Regions from separate parts of the Bacillus arachidis genome, predicted to be linked through region 2. Evidence: riboswitches for the same ligand, from Rfam matches in the RefSeq annotation. Region 2 holds a riboswitch; each other region holds the start of a gene.
The links. Region 2 has a riboswitch for S-adenosylmethionine ahead of QRY57_RS03460 (methionine ABC transporter ATP-binding protein). Riboswitches for the same ligand answer to the same signal wherever they lie in the genome.

Region 1 (5,698 bases), 1.5 Mb from region 2:
AAAAAGGAATGTCACATTTTGATTTAAAGCAGTACTTACATATATAGAAAAAACAAGACACAGAATAATTCTGCGTCTTGTTTTTTGATACGACTTTAGGATATGTAGTATTGTATATTTTCTCTCATGATATATATTTATATTAAAGATATGAGATAGAAAATATAGAATACGCCCTTTTTGTTTGGTTACCTCTAACCTAGTAATACACGAACAAGTTGAATGATTGTTTCATTTTCTACTTTGTAGTAAATTTCCAATCCTTTTCTCTCACTAGAAACAATTTTAGCGCTTTTTAATTTTGCTAAATGCTGTGAAATTGTGGATTGTGGCATATTTAAGCCTGTGTACATTGTCGAAACATTGCTCGGACCGCGTTCGATTAATCCTTTTACAATACATAAACGAACAGGATGAGCAAGAACTTTCAATAATTCTGCATTATTTTCGTATAGTTCCAATTCCTTTTGAAAGGTTTCTAACATGTTTTTTCCACCTCCATGCGAGCTGTTATACCCATACTATACATACCAAAAATCTAAAGAAAAGAAAATAGTTGTTGCAAAAAAAATGTTCTACAGTAAAGAAATTGTAAGAAAAGAGACCATGGTGTAAATAACTTTGCTAAATTTGTACGTTTTGTAACACGATGTTTTTTGTTGAAAATCACAATATGTTTGAAGATACAGATACATTTATAACACGATTTTATCATGAATTTTTTGTTCTTTCAAATGAATATACAAAATTTTTAAAATAATAAGAAAAAGGATTTTGTATGTTTTTATAGAATGTAATTCTGGATGAAATGAAGGTATAGAATAACATAGTTTAAAAAAACATTTTCATTTCCCTAGAGGTTTACTTAAAACGATAAGTGGTGATGATATATGAATGGTGTATTATCTTAATTTGTAAATCATTGGTATCATAATAATAAATATAAAAGGATAGACCAAGTGGCTGTGATATGATTGATCTATCCTTTTCTTTATTTCAATGTTGAATGAAAACTGTTTGAATAAAAATTTCTTATGCATTCACGGGTTCTTCTACATAAGAAAGAGCGTTGTCAAAATCGGCAATTAAATCATCTATATTTTCAAGGCCAACTGATAAACGGAGCAATGAATTAGAAATACCTCTTTCATCACGTGCTTTTTGTGATAATGCGGCATGTGACATTTTTGCGGGATAGGAGAGGATGGATTCTACAGCTCCTAAACTTACTGCAAATACAGGCAGTTTGACTTGGGATAAGAATTGTCGCAAAGCATCTTCAGATTGCAGCGTGAAAGATAAAACAGCACCGGCAGATTGTGCTTGTGACTGTTGTATGTCATAGCCTAGGTGTGATTCTAATCCAGGATAATACACATTCTGAATTTTTGAGTGCTTTTGTAAGTAATGAGCAATTTTATTGGCATTTGTTGCTGAGTGTTCAAGACGTACGTGTAATGTTTTCAAACCACGAAGAACGAGAGAGCAATCTTGTGGTCCTAATATAGCACCAAATGCATTTTGCAAGAAGCCCAGTTTTTTAGCGAGTTCTTCATCTTTAACAACCGCTAACCCAGCTGTAACATCACTATGCCCAGCAATAAACTTTGTCGCGCTGTGGAGTACAACATCCGCTCCGAGTTCAAGTGGTTTTTGAAATAGTGGTGTTAAAAATGTGTTATCAACAAAAGTAAGAGCCCCAGCAGATTTCGCTAATTCACAAACCGCACGAATGTTAGTTACTTTTAATAAAGGATTGGATGGTGTTTCAATGTAAAATACTTTTGTATTCGGTTTAATATTTTGTTTGACTGCCTCTAAATTTGTCATGTCAACGAATGTATGTGAAACACCGTAACGAGAGAGGACCTCTGTTACAATACGATACGTTCCTCCATATACATCTTCTGAAATGAGAACATGATCGCCTTGTGAGAGAAGTAGAAAAGCAGTAGAAATCGCTGCAATTCCAGATGCGAAGGCAAATCCTTTTGTTCCCCCTTCTAATAAAGCAATGATGTCTTCAAGTGCATCACGAGTTGGATTCCCAGAGCGACTGTAGTCGTATTTTCCAAAGGTATCTACATCAAATTGATGAAATGTTGATGTATTATAAATAGGAACGTTAACAGCTCCTGTTTGAGAATCATGTTTATATTGGTTATGAAGTAAGAGTGTATCTAATGAATAACTCATATTCTCACACCTTCTTTTACATGTTTAATAGCTTGTTTCAAGTCTTGAATTAAATCATCTCCGTTTTCAATGCCGACGGAGAAACGGAGGAGACGATTACATACACCACGTGCTGTACGTACTTCCTCTGGGATATCTGCATGTGTTTGTGTTGCTGGATATGTCATTAAACTTTCAACCCCGCCAAGACTTTCTGCAAATGTAATTAATGATAAAGATTGTAAGAAAGAATTTATCCATTTCTCATCGAGAAGACGAAACGAAATCATGCCGCCTCTTCCTGGATAAAAAACATCGGTTACACCCTCTTCGTCGTTTAAATAAGAAACGATTTTCTTTGCGTTTTCTTCATGTTGTTTCATACGAAGAGCCAACGTTTTCATACCACGAATTAATAACCACGAATCAAATGGGCTTAATACAGCACCAGAGGCGTTATGATAGTGGGCAAGTTCTTCGCAAAGTGCCTGACCTTTTGCAACAACAAGGCCACTTAGTACATCATTATGACCACCTAAATACTTTGTCGCACTGTGAAGTACGATGTCTGCGCCTTTCGTCAATGGTTGTTGTATGTAGGGTGTATAAAAAGTATTATCAACAATCAAAAGGACCCCATGTTGTTTTGCAACGGCTGCGACAGCTGCAATGTCGGTTACTTGCATTAATGGATTGGTTGGTGTTTCTATGAAAATAGCTTTTGTTTGAGAAGAGATAGCTTTTTCTATCTGTTTTATAGATTGTGTATCTACGTATCTACATCGAATATTCCATTTTTCTTCATGTTCCGAAAATAAACGATAGGTTCCTCCATATAAATCTTCTGATATGATAAGTTCATCTCCAGAGCGGAATAAGGAAAGAATAAGAAGAACAGCTGCCATTCCAGAGCTACAGGCATAGCCTTGTTGACCTTCTTCTAAATCAGCAATTGCGCGTTCTAAAAGACCGCGTGTTGGATTTCCTGTTCGTGAATAATCAAAACCTGTTGATTTTCCAATTCCTTCATGGCGATAAGCGGTGGAAAAGTAAACGGGTGGGTTAACTGTTCCTGTTGTAGTTTCGCTTCGATTTCCAATTTGGGCTAGTTTTGTTTCGATTGTTGACATGTGAAATGCCTCCTTTATAAAGTGAAAAATTAATCAGCGGGATAAAAATAAAAAAGCCTTCTAAGAAGAAGGCTTTCATGCGAATATAGTCTTCTTCTTATCTTTCAAATTTGTTTACAATTTGCTGGAATTAGCACCTTATTAACGAACGTGTTAATGGTTGCTGAGGTGTCGTAGGGCCAGTCCCTCTACCTCTCTAGATAAGAATAGTTTGTATGAAATTTTATTATGCTTTTTACTTTACAACAAAAGATAATTGAATTGCAACTTAATTTTAAATATTTTTTATTTTTGAATTAATTATATTGACTTTCAGTTTACCCCATGCTAAGTTTATTAGAAAATTAACAAAGATTGTTAAAAGGTACACGTATTTCCTTTAAAAATAGATTAATAATAAAGAAAAACTCTTATTGAGAGCGGTGGAGGGACTGGCCCTGTGAAACCCGGCAACCTTCAAACGAAATGTTTGAAACGGTGCTAATACCTGCAAAACAATTCGTTTTGCATGATAAGAGGAGGATTCATGATGTCCCCCTCTTCAAGGTGAAGAGGGGTTTTTATATTGATAGAAAAGAGGGAGATAGGTGAAAATTCTAGATTTATTATCGAAAGGAATTGTTATTGGTGATGGTGCAATTGGCACATTATTACATTCTCATGGTTTGCAAAGTAGTTTTGAGGAACTAAACTTATCTGATCCAGATCTTATTATATCTATTCATAAACAATATGTAGCTGCTGGAGCAGATCTTATTCAAACAAATACATATGGTGCAAATGAGGCGAAATTGCGTATGTATGGTTTAGAAAACCGGGTCGCCCAAATTAATAAAGCCGCAGTCAAACTTGCAAAAGCGGCTGTGACAGACAAGAATGCAATTTTAGGGACGATTGGTGGTATGAAGCATATCGGAGCCGTCACAACGACTGATATGGAACGAGAGTTTATGCTACTTGAACAGGCCGGGGCATTATTAGAAGAAAAGGTTGATGGATTATTATTAGAAACCTTTTATGATGAATTTGAATTGTTACATGCCGTAAAAGTACTACGAAAACAAACAGATATTCCAATTATTGCACAGCTGGCGCTTCATGAAGCAGGCACAACACAAAATGGAAATGATGTAAATGAAGTATTAAAACAGCTTTTAGATTACGGTGCGAATGTAGTTGGATTAAATTGTCAGTTAGGCCCGCTTCATATGACGGAAGCTTTTAAAATGATATCGATTCCGAAAAATGGTTATTTATCAGCTTATCCAAATGCGGGCCTTCCAAACTATGTAGAAGGACGGTACGTATATGAAGGAAGCCCTGCTTATTTTGAAGAGATGACACCGAAATTTATTGAACAAGGTATTCGTTTGCTCGGAGGGTGTTGTGGCACAACACCAGCACATATCGAAAGGATGAAGCGTGCGATTGCGAATGTAACGCCTGTTACAGAAAAACAAATTGTTCAAAAACAACAAGTGGTTCATATGCAAACAAAACGTGCTAGCACTCATGTTACTCTTGCAGAAAAAGCGAAGAAGCAAACAACAGTGGTTGTTGAATTGGACCCTCCCAAAACATTGGATACGCAGCGTTTTTTTGAGGGAGCAAGGGCATTGAAAAGAGCAGGAGCAGATGTAATTACGTTAGCAGATAATTCGTTAGCATCTCCGCGTATTTCAAATATGGCAATGGGAGCATTATTAACGAAGCATGACATTCCGGTGCTAATGCATTTAACGTGTCGTGATCATAATGTCATTGGTTTACAATCACATTTACTTGGTTTATCAGCTTTAGGAATAGAAGAAGTGCTAGCCTTAACGGGTGATCCGGCGCGAGTTGGGGATTTTCCAGGAGCGACTTCTGTATATGATTTGTCTTCTATTGAATTAATAAAAATGATTAAAGAAATGAATGATGGCCGATCCATATTAGGGAAATCTATTGGTCCTGCGACAAGATTTTCTGTTGGAGGAGCTTTTAATCCACATGTGAGGCATTTAAAAGCAGCGGTGAAGCGGATGGAGAGAAAAATCGCAGCGGGTGCAGAATATTTTTTAACACAGCCTATTTACGATGTAGCTTTAATTGAAGAGGTGTATGAGGCAACAAAACATTTAGAACAACCGATTTTTATTGGAATTATGCCTTTAGTGAGCAAACGAAATGCTGATTTTCTTCATTTTGAAGTGCCGGGTATTACTCTACCTGAGGAAGTAAGACAGCGAATGGATGGGCATGAAACACAAGGAGCTGCAGTTGAAGAAGGAATTCGCATTTCACAAGAATTAATTGATACCGCGATGAAATACTTTAACGGCATTTATCTCATTACACCATTTTTGAAATATGAAATTACAGAAAATCTTGTGAAGTATGTGAAAGAAAAG
Region 2 (5,698 bases):
CCCATATTATTTTACGATTTTCTCTAACTCTTCCAGTGAAAGATTTACTGCTATTGAACCATCTTTTGTTTCTTTCTTAATTGCATCTATTACTTCTTTTGAATGGTACAATTCAATCACTTTTTTGATCGTTGGATCATCTTTATCTTTCGTACGAGCTGCGAAAATATTAATATATGGTTTCGCATTTTCGTTTTTGGATCTTCTAAGAAGATAGGGTCTTTCACTGGGTCTAAACCAGCTTGACCCGCAACACCATTATTAATAACGGAAGCTGCCACATCTTTTAATACACGTGGTGTTTGCTGTGCAATTACTGGTGTAATCTTTAGCTTTTTCGGATTTTCAGCAATACCACTTGGATCTCCAAATAGTCCAAAGTCTTTCTTCAATTTTAATAATCCAGATGCATCAAGAAGTTTCAATGCACGTGCTTGGTTCGTTGGATCATTTGGAATTGCGATTTCTGAACCCTCTGGAATTTCATTTGTCTTTTTATACTTTTCAGAGAATAATCCCATTGGCGCAATTTGTGTTGTACCAACGGCTGTAATATCTAACTTATGCTCCTTTTTAAATTGCTCTAAGAAAGCAATATGTTGAAATGAATTCAATTCTATATCACCGTCAGCTAATGCTTTATTTGGTGTTGTATAATCAGAGAACTCCACAAGTTTAATTTTAATCCCTTCTTTTTCAGCTTTCTTCTGAAGAATAGTCCAAGTGTCTCCATCCGTTCCTGTTACACCGATACGAACTACTTTTTCTTTTCCTTTTGCTCCTGTATCTTCACTTGAGCATCCACTTAAAGCTGTAATTCCTACAATTGTTGATAATGCAAATGCTAATAGTTTCTTCATGCTTCTCTTCCCCTCTTCGTTTTATGATCTACGTAAAAATACTTTTGAAAAGTAGTTTCCTAAGTTTTGAGCCAATTGCACAAGAATAATAAGTAATACAACTGTCACGAACATAACAGATGTATCAAAACGTTGATAACCATATGTCATTGCTAAATCACCAAGACCCCCACCGCCAACAAGACCAGCAACTGCCGAAAATTCAATTAAACCAACTGTCATAAATGTAATCCCTAAAATTAATGGTGCTACTGCTTCTGGGACAAGAATTTCGAAAACAATTCTTAATGGTGATGCTCCCATAGCTTGCGCTGCTTCAATCACGCCTTTTGGAACCGAAACAAGATTTGTTTCTACCATTCTTGCAATTCCAATTGATGCGACCAGTGTCATTGGAAAAATTGCTGCCGCCGTTCCAATTGTTGTTCCAATAACAGTTCTTGTTATTGGGCTTAAAGTTACTAAAAAGATAATAAATGGAATTGGACGAATCGTATTAATAACAATATTAAGAATAGAAAAGACCAGCTTGTTTTCTAAAAAGTTTCCTTTTCTCGTTACATATAAAAGTAAACCTAGAGGTATACCAAGTATTATAGCGAATATAAGGGTTACAATTACCATCAAAAGGGTATCCCCTGCCGCATCTAAAATCCGAGGCCAAAATATACTCCAATCAACTCGCATGGGCTTCAACCTCCTTCAATTGTACTTGCACTCTTAAATGTTGCAGCGCTTTTTGAATTTCTTTCTGTTCTCCTTGTAGTTCTACAAGAAGGTTTCCGAATAGAACATTTTGTAGTTCTATAATATTTCCATAGAGTACATTTACATTCACGTTATAATTTTTAGCAATATACGATAATACAGGTTGCCCCGTCTCTTCACCAGTGAATGTTAAGCGATAAATCCTTCCGCCATTTTGAATTTTTGTCAAAACACTTTTTGGTAAGTGATCATTAATAACAGAGCGCACAAAATTTTGCGTTGTCTTCGTTTTAGGTTTCGTAAAGACATCGAATAATGTTCCCTCTTCAATTACTTTGCCTTTTTCCATAACGGCTACACGGTGACAAATTTCTTTCACAACGTGCATTTCATGTGTAATAAGAAGGATTGTTAAATTATATTCTCGATTCACTTTCTTTAATAAATTTAGAATTTCTGTCGTTGTTTCTGGATCTAACGCTGATGTGGCCTCATCACAAATGAGAATATCTGGCGATGTTGCAAGCGCTCTTGCAATTCCAACGCGTTGTTTTTGACCACCTGATAGCTGTTCTGGATAATAGTTCGCTTTATCTTCTAAACCTACAAACTTTAGCAATTCATTTACTCTTTCTTTTATTTCATTTTTCGGTACTTTCGCCAATTTTAATGGATAAGCAATATTCCCAAAAACAGTTCTTGAATTAAATAAATTAAAACTTTGAAAAATCATCCCAATTCTTTGTCTTAGTTTTCGTAATTCTTTCGTTGTTAATGATGTAATATCTTTATCATCTATTAAAACGGTTCCCTCGGTTGGTCTTTCTAGCATGTTTACTAGACGTAACAATGTACTTTTTCCAGCTCCACTAAAACCGATAATACCAAAAATTTCCCCTTTCCAATCGACAGTGTTACATCTTCTACCGCATGAACAGGTTTCCCACCAGATTCATATACTTTGCTTACATTGTTAAAAGAAATCATCGTCTTCCCTCCTATATGCTGAAACAACTTGAAGTAGAGCCTTGAGGTAAAATAAAAAGTGCTCTCCTCCTTATCCATAATAAAAATAAGAAGAAGAGCACTTATATACTCATTCACATCTTCTCATCTTCCAAGCTTCTAAGAGCTTGCTGGAATTAGCACGGTATTAAATAATCCGTTGCTGAGGTATCACAGGGCCAGTCCCTCCACCTCTCTGGATAAGAGTGTATCAATTTAATTGTCGTTTAATTAAGTCCCATTATAAAACTCTGAAAAGTAAGAGTCAACAAAAATATCAGAAAATAACAACTTTATTTTTCATCAGGATTATGGAAAGGAAAATATCCGCTGCTAATTGAATAACATTACATGAATAAGAAATAAAACGGAGGACGATAACTGATATGAAAACAGCCCTTTTACTCGTCGATATTCAAAATGATTATTTTCCAAATGGTAAGATGGAACTACGTGGTGCCGCTGAAGCTAGCGAGTATGCAAGTCAACTACTTCAGCATTTTCGAGAAGTGAACCAACCTATTTTTCATATCCAACATGTATCTATTAAAGAAACTGCTACCTTTTTCTTCCGAATACGGAAGGTGTTCACATTCATGAAAATGTTCGCCCCTTAAAGAATGAAACTGTTATTCTCAAACACTATCCAAACAGTTTTCGGGAAACTGGCCTGCTAGAGCAATTGCAGAACTTAGAAATTGAACATGTTATTATATGTGGGATGATGACTCATATGTGTATTGATGCCACAGTAAGAGCTGCTTTTGATTTCGGTTTTCGTTGCACTGTTGTACATGATGCATGTGCAACAAAAGATCTCCTCTTTAAAAATGCTACGATTCCCGCTGTCTATATCCATAATACAATTTTAGCAAGTTTAAATGACCTATATGCAAATGTTATGAGTACCGAAGAGCTTTTAAGTTTTAGGAACTCCATCTGAAACAAAAGATTATGTCTGTAAAGTGAAACTTTAATCAGTGGTGGGGTTCTTGATCCCCCGCCTATCTCTGAATCCTAAGGTGGGGGCTTACTTCCCGTTAAGGCGGGATAAAGACATGATCTTTTATACTATTATTCACAGGTTATCATAACTTGAAGTCTCTCAAACTCGCTTTCCTCTTCACTTTATTTTTCCCTGTACCTCTTACTCTAATCAACTGATTCTTTAATTTCTCTTCATATAGCAGACCAGCAACATTTACATCCGCTTGATCCGAACTTCTATTGAACTCAACTTTTAAAGATCTAGGAAGTGTATCAAATTACAGCTTAACATCACCACTTTATGTATTACACTCTACCTCCCCTTGCGAACTACGACCTTACTATTTGTTATAAGTTACACCTGCTAAAATAAAAAACACTACTTTCAGTGAGCAAAACTGAAAGCAGTGTTCTCTTGTCTAACCATAGATTTTCTTTCAAATTGAATTATACAGGAAATTCAAAAAAATAATACAGAAAAATATGACGAATGAATTAATTTTTTAGCGCTTTTGTTCCTTTTCACTCTTTTACACTTTATTTAAGCAAGATAGTTGTTTTCTAATCGGAATCTTTCTTACATGAAAAAGGCTCTCCCCATTATAGGAAGGCCTTTTCATCTATTTCTTATAAAGTTTCAGAAGTAGTTTTTGCTTGCATGTGAAGTGCTAAGTAATCAGGTCCGCCTGCTTTAGAATCTGTACCAGACATGTTAAAGCCACCGAATGGTTGGTAACCTACGATTGCACCAGTACATCCACGGTTGAAGTATAAGTTACCAACGTGGAAGTCTTCACGTGCTTTTTCGATATGTTCACGGTTGTTAGAGACAACTGCTCCTGTTAAACCGTATTCTGTATTGTTTGCAATTGCAAGTGCATGATCAAAGTCTTTTGCTTTACAGAATGCTACTACTGGTCCGAAGATTTCTTCTTTCATTAAGCGAGCATCTTCTGCAACGTCAGCAACGATTGTTGGTTGGATGAACCAGCCTTTAGAATCATCACCTTCGCCACCAGCTACTACTTTACCTTCTTCTTTCCCAATTGCAACATAGCTCATTACTTTATCAAATGCAGCTTGATCATTAACTGGTCCCATGTTCATGCCTTTTTCAGCTGGGTTACCTACAGTTAATTCTTTTGTTAATTCAACAGCACGATTTAATACGCGATCGTATACATCTTCGTGGATTACTGCACGAGAGCAAGCAGAACATTTTTGTCCTGAGAATCCAAATGCTGATGCAACGATAGATTTAGCAGCTAATTCAAGATCTGCTTCTTTATCAACAACGATTGTATCTTTACCGCCCATTTCAGCGATAACGCGTTTTAACCAAATTTGACCTGGATTTACTTTTGCTGCGCGCTCGTAAATACGAATACCTACATCGCGTGATCCAGTGAAGCTAATGAAACGTGTACGAGGGCGATCTACTAAGTAGTCACCAACTTCAGATCCACTACCAGGGATGAAGTTTACAACGCCTGCTGGTAAGCCTGCTTCTTCTAAAACTTCCATAAACTTCGCTGCTACTACAGGTGTTGTACTAGCTGGCTTTAATAATACTGTGTTACCAGAAACTAATGCAGCTGTTGTCATACCTGCCATAATTGCGAATGGGAAATTCCAAGGAGAAATAATTACACCTACTCCTAATGGAATGTAAGAGAAACGATTATATTCAATTGGACGGCTTTCTACTGGAATACCGTCTTTTAATTTTAACATTTGACGACCATAATATTCCATAAAGTCGATTGCTTCTGCTGTATCAGCATCTGCCTCATTCCATGGTTTACCTGCTTCTTTTACAAGAATAGCAGAGAACTCATGTTTTCTACGACGAACGATTGCTGCAGCACGGAATAAAATGTCTGCACGCATTTCTGGTTTTGACTTTCTCCAAGTTTGGAATGTTTCATCCGCAACTTGCATTGCTTTTTCAGCTAATTCACGGCTTGCTTTTGAAACACTACCTACAACTTCTTCTTTATTTGCAGGGTTTACAGAAACGATTTTCTCGTCTGTAGTGATCTTTTCTCCCCGATAATTAATGGATAGTCTTGTCCAAGATAAGATTCAACTTTCTTTAAACCTTCTTCAAACGCTAACTTGTTAGCCTCTACTGAAAA
Region 3 (5,698 bases), 2.4 Mb from region 2:
CGATCTTTCACGATTGGCCACTCACTTGCAATAATGCTATATACTACCGCATCTCTTACATAACCGCTTGGTAACCTTCTCTCATTTCGTAATATCCCTTCTTTTACTGCGCCTAGTCGTTCAATCGCTCGTTGTGCTTTTTCATTTCGCAAGTCTGTTTTTATTTGCACACGCAGCATGTGTAATTCTTCAAACGCATATTGCAATAACATGTACTTACATTCCGTATTCACACTTGTTCGTTGTACACTCGGATGATACCATGTTTGGCCAAGTTCAACCGTTTTGTTATCATTTGAAATACTATACAAACGTGTACTGCCTACAACTTCATTCGTTTTTTGATCTATAACAACAAATGGTAAATCCGTTCCCTTCTCATATCGTTTTACTGCCGTTTCAACATATCGCTCCATATCTTGATAACTTTCCATTTTAGCTATTAAATACGTCCAAACTTCTTTATTCCCTTCCACAATTGCAAATAATTTTTCTACATCATTTGCATCCATTAATCGCAACATCGCTCTTTTGTTTACTATTTCCATAAATACATCCCCTTTTCTATGTATCTAGCTATATTATAGTTTGCAACATAACACATATCAAAATATTCAAAATTTCATTTTCTATCGATTAAAATCTAATAATACGGAAAAAGGACTTACTTTAAGAACATAAGTGTGTCTTTTCATCTCTTACAGTAAAACATATGCAATTGGCCCACTAATCACTAATGTTAAAATCGTTCTTTCAATATACAAAATTAATAAGTTCTGAAACTTTTCATGGTATATCCATAGATAAAATACATGGGATAGACGTCGAAAAAAGCAAAACAAATGATACGGATACAACCGCAATCACAATCTTAGTTACAAGCGGCGCACTAACGACAAGTAATGAAAACTATTTTTTTATCCTTTTTCGATATTTATTATGACCATCTGCCACGCCAAAATACTCAAAGCCATTGTTTTTATAGAATTTGTTTAGTTTAGTATTATTTGCAACACAATCTAACTTTAAGAACTTTTTGTCAGTGTGCATATTATCTTGAATCCACATCAAAATCCTTTCACCTATTCTCCTTTTCATATACTTAGGGATAATCGCCAGTCTATGTAAATATAGTGAATCAAAAAAAACATCTTCACCAAAAATATGGCGATCCCACTCACTTTGCGTGGAAGAAACTGTAAAAGTACCTATCATTTCATTTTCTTTTAAAACGATGTAAGTGTTGTTGTTCGTTACAGCTTGTGCTATCTCTTCGTCATCTCTACCTTCTAAGAGGTACTGCCACTGATTGATTTCTTTATCTTTTAACCATTGAGCGATTTCTTTTAGCATATTAATAATAAGAGTACTTTCATTATTATGTGCAGTTCTAATTTGATAGCCTTCAAGAGTATTCTGATTCACTTTTCCTCCTCCTTTTTAATACTTCAGCTATTTATCTTGCTATTTGTGGGTAGTAAGCTCTCTTTTTATTACCTTTTATAACCCAAAAAGGCTTAGAGATTTCTCCAAACCTTTTTTATCCAAATAAAATTTTAGAAAACCACTTCTTGAGTACTTATCACATTATTGATTTCGCTGCGCTTTTTTAAACTCCTCCTTAATTTGATTAAGCGTTCCTTCTTCTGTAATTAATCGGTATGCTGCATACGCTAATGCTTTTGCGGATGTAACTAAGGCTTTATCGCCAAGTTCCGAACAAGCTGCTTCTCTAAATTCATTCGTATGCGCAATTAAATGGTCTGGACCAATTTTGATATAAGGATGAATCGTTGGTACAACTTGACTCACATTTCCCGCATCTGTTGAACCGATTCCAAGTCTCTCTTTACGATTTACTTCTTCACCAAGGTTTTCTAATTCCTCAGCAATCACTTCATTAAATGTTTTTGTCACTAATAATTCATCAATTTCATTCTGAAACCGATTGATTTTTACTGTTGTTCCTGTCGCCAGTGCTGCACCCTGCGCAATGTTTCGTACTTTTTCTGTTACTTCCGCACATCTCTTACGTGTTGCTGCGCGAATAAAGAAACGGGCTGATGCGTAATCTGGAATAATATTCGGCGCCTTTCCACCTTCAGTAATGACACCATGAATTTTCACATCTGACGGTAGCTGTTGACGTAGTGCATTAATCCCATTGTAAAGTTGAATAACCGCATCTAATGCATTAATTCCTTCTTCTGGTGACGCTGCTGCATGTGCTGATTTTCCATAGAAATAAAAATCAAGTGGATCAACTGCGAGTGACGGACTTGTTGTTGCTGTTTTTCCGCTAGGGTGAATCATAAGTGCCGCATCCATCTTGTTAAACAATCCTGCTTTCACATAACTTGCTTTTGCACTTCCATTTGGACCACCTTCTTCTGCTGGTGTTCCAAATACAACGATTTCACCGCCGATTTCTTCAATTGTTTCCGATAATGCAATCGCTGCTGCAACGCTAATTGTACCAATTAAATTATGACCACACGCATGGCCTAATCCAGGCAAAGCATCATACTCTGCTAAAAAAGCAATTGTAGGTCCTTGTTTTCCTGAGCTTTTCCGTGCGATAAAACCTGTTTCATGTCCTGCTATATTATGCTGCAATTGAAATCCTGCACTCCCTAAAAGTAAACTTAATGTTCTGGATGCAAAGAATTCTTGATTACCGATTTCAGGATTCGCATGTATATCATGACTTGTTTTTATGTATTTTTCTTTATTTCCTTCTATACTTTCCGTAATAATATTTCGGTGTGACGTTACTTGTTTTGTTGTCATTTTCCCCATTCCTCCTTTAAATTTACACATAAAAAAGCCTCTTTCTAAAAAATAGAAAGAGGCTTGAAAATACAAATTCAAAATAGCCTTCTTTCTTATCTTTCAAGTCTTTCACTTGCTGGAATTGGCACAGTATTCATATTGAATCCGCTGCCGAGGTTTCATAGGGCCAGTCCCTCCACCTCTCGTGATAAGAAAATTGTTTTTATTTTCATAAAATTATATTAAATTATTTTCATTCTAGTGTTATTCCGAGTAAATGTCAAGGAATTCCGATCTGATTTTAACGAATATCTAAAAACCCTTTTAAAACGCCAATCGTTTCAGGTGCATGTAATCTTGCACATATATAAGGGAATTCTGGACTTCCTTCAAACGTCATGTGAGATGTTAAAGGCGCTCCTGCCCAAAAGATTTCATCATCAATTAATAAAAATGGGAGTGACTTATTTTGTCTTTGTATTCTCACGTTTTTTAATGGAATTGGTCCATCACTATATATCGTGACCTGCGCTGCTGTACGCATTAATGCCTGCCATACTCTTTTGTCTACCTGTCTTGTACTTGGAAGCGAAATAATAATTTTTTGTTTTGCCGATAGAATATCTTTTAATAATCCTTTCGGTTCTTCCAAATTCATTTGCATAAACCATCTCAAACGTTTTGTAATTTTTCGTTCTAGCAATGGGCGCGAAGTAGTACGATCATATACATTTCCGTGTCTTTCTATGTGAGAAGTTAAGTGAGATAACGCTTGTTTTCGAGAAAGGTTTTTCCGCATATACTTACAGTCCGATAACTGAATAAACTTCCCTCTTGCTCTCGTTATCGCAACGTTTACTAAACGATGATTTTTATGATCAAAAAATAATACGCCGGGTCTCTCCTGCGGATAACTATCTACTGTATCAAATATCATCATATCTCGTTCAGACCCTTGAAATTTATGAACTGTTGCCGCTAATATAGGCGTATTTCGATACTTTGTTTTTTGCAAAATCTCCCTTATACATGTTGATAAGAAACGGGACTGCGCGCGATATGGCGTGACAACTCCAATCGATTGAACACCATCTAATAATCCAATTAAAATCAGCTGCATCGCAACGAAACCGGACATAATATTAAAACGTGAACCAGAGGCTGCATCTTTTAAAGAATAAGCGCCCATCAAACTTGTATCAAACAAAGCAATTGCTTCATTAGCAAATGGCTGTAATTTCGCTAATTCTTGTCTTGCCGAAACAGAAGGATGATCGAACACTCTATTCTTATAAATAAATGAGTTTGTAAACTTAGATATATCCGCATGCATTCGTCTTTGTTCCTCTAGCATAAATAAATTTGGATGCGTTTCATAACTATTTACAGATTGGACAATACCAGCATGATAAAACATATCTTCCCCTAGCCACTTTCTAACGAGCTCATGATTTGCCATCGCAATTGGTGGCAACTGTAAAAAATCACCGCAAACGACAATTCTTTTTCCAAGAGAAGCTGCTAAAGCAATTTGTGGTACATAAGCCATACTTACTTCGTCCACGACAATTAAGTCAAATGTTCGTTCGTAAATAAGAGAATCAATTGCACACTTAGATAGCGTTGCACCAATTACTTTTGCATTTTCAATATATTCTCTTTCTACTTCTTTAATTTTCGCTCTTTGTTTTCTAAGATCTCCTTCAATTTCTTGCATCCGCTTCTTATCAGAAGCAGTTGCTTTATACGATAAGATTTTTTGGCGAAGATCTTGGCGCATTTCCTCTAAATAAAGCTTTTCTTCTCCCCATGATCCATTCGTTGTTTCGACTAATCTAGAAGCAAGCAACGTTTCATGATTACGTATATGTTCATGTTGACTAAATCCATACCGGACGATTTCTCCTGGTGTCCATTTTTCTTTCTTCTCTATTTGCTTTGTGACTTCACTCATTAATACATCCACTGCTGCATTACTATGAGCTAGTACAAGTACTGATTTTCCTTTTTGATAATGCGCCGAAATAATGCGTGATAAGTTATAAGACTTTCCTGTTCCAGGTGGTCCCCACACATATGTCGCCCTATTATAAAAAGAACGATATGCAAGTTCATTCTTCGGATTTTTCATCTTTTCTATATGCCTTGGCGTGCTCTTTCCATCCAAAAGGCGTTTTACCCGCTGACGCTTTTGTTTATCTTTTCGTATATCTTTCAACCGCTCTTGCAGTTGTTCTAACAACTGCCATGGTTCACTGTATAAACTAGCTTCTCTTATTTCACCTTGTATATAATCATTCAATTTCAGCTCGATTTCTAATCCATGTACTGATAATACTTCTCCTGTTGTTTCCTCACCATCAAATTCAATTCGAATGGGTGTACCCTCTGGTAAGCTTACTTCTGAGATAAGCTGAAATACATAAACTGTACTTTCATAATCTGTATATAAAAAACGACCATTTATAATCGATAGCTTACTACCGCCTATCGTTTTCCAATGTTTAATTTCATATGCTAATGCTTGATGCCACTCTTTCATCGTTTCCGTTAATGAAGGAGTTTGTAAAGTTGTGTTCATTGCGTTGTCTCCTTCCTTCTTTCCAAACATACTTTCTCACTATATCATGAAACATCATAAAATTTGTAAGGTTTTTATCTTGCTTATTTTCTTAATTTTCAATATTATGATACATATTAAAATTATGGAAAGAAGGAATCGATATGCCGGTACAAAGAATCGAACATGTTGGAATCATGGTTGCAAACTTAGAAACATCGATCTCATTTTATGAAGAAGTAGTTGGGTTAAAACTTATCAAACGTATGGGACATCCAGATCCAAACTTAAAACTCGCTTTTTTAGGTGTAGATGGCGCCCAAGAAACTATTGTTGAATTCATTGAAGGTTATAATTCTTCTCTTC

Region 1: linked by a shared signal. The riboswitch ahead of QRY57_RS21025 (methionine biosynthesis PLP-dependent protein) and the one ahead of QRY57_RS03460 (methionine ABC transporter ATP-binding protein) in region 2 are both predicted to bind S-adenosylmethionine.
Region 3: linked by a shared signal. The riboswitch ahead of QRY57_RS15435 (M20 family metallopeptidase) and the one ahead of QRY57_RS03460 (methionine ABC transporter ATP-binding protein) in region 2 are both predicted to bind S-adenosylmethionine.

Annotation. Positions count from the first base shown of each region.
Region 1 covers NZ_CP127376.1:3,757,037-3,762,734, reverse strand. The annotation lists gene QRY57_RS21040 (class I SAM-dependent methyltransferase) at 1-47, shown strand, start outside; gene QRY57_RS21035 (ArsR/SmtB family transcription factor) at 195-485, opposite strand; gene metC (cystathionine beta-lyase) at 1,033-2,196, opposite strand; gene QRY57_RS21025 (methionine biosynthesis PLP-dependent protein) at 2,193-3,305, opposite strand; SAM riboswitch class I at 3,400-3,512, opposite strand; SAM riboswitch class I at 3,713-3,823, shown strand; gene QRY57_RS21020 (bifunctional homocysteine S-methyltransferase/methylenetetrahydrofolate reductase) at 3,893-5,698, shown strand, end outside.
Region 2 covers NZ_CP127376.1:331,643-337,340, reverse strand. The annotation lists partial or broken gene QRY57_RS03470 (MetQ/NlpA family ABC transporter substrate-binding protein) at 7-860, opposite strand; gene QRY57_RS03465 (methionine ABC transporter permease) at 882-1,547, opposite strand; partial or broken gene QRY57_RS03460 (methionine ABC transporter ATP-binding protein) at 1,537-2,555, opposite strand; SAM riboswitch class I at 2,676-2,780, opposite strand; partial or broken gene QRY57_RS03455 (cysteine hydrolase family protein) at 2,960-3,516, shown strand; partial or broken gene pruA (L-glutamate gamma-semialdehyde dehydrogenase) at 4,188-5,698, opposite strand, start outside.
Region 3 covers NZ_CP127376.1:2,692,642-2,698,339, forward strand. The annotation lists gene QRY57_RS15420 (GNAT family N-acetyltransferase) at 1-548, opposite strand, end outside; partial or broken gene QRY57_RS15425 (YjiH family protein) at 699-906, opposite strand; gene QRY57_RS15430 (GNAT family N-acetyltransferase) at 910-1,425, opposite strand; gene QRY57_RS15435 (M20 family metallopeptidase) at 1,588-2,790, opposite strand; SAM riboswitch class I at 2,883-2,987, opposite strand; gene QRY57_RS15440 (AAA domain-containing protein) at 3,074-5,383, opposite strand; gene QRY57_RS15445 (VOC family protein) at 5,497-5,698, shown strand, end outside.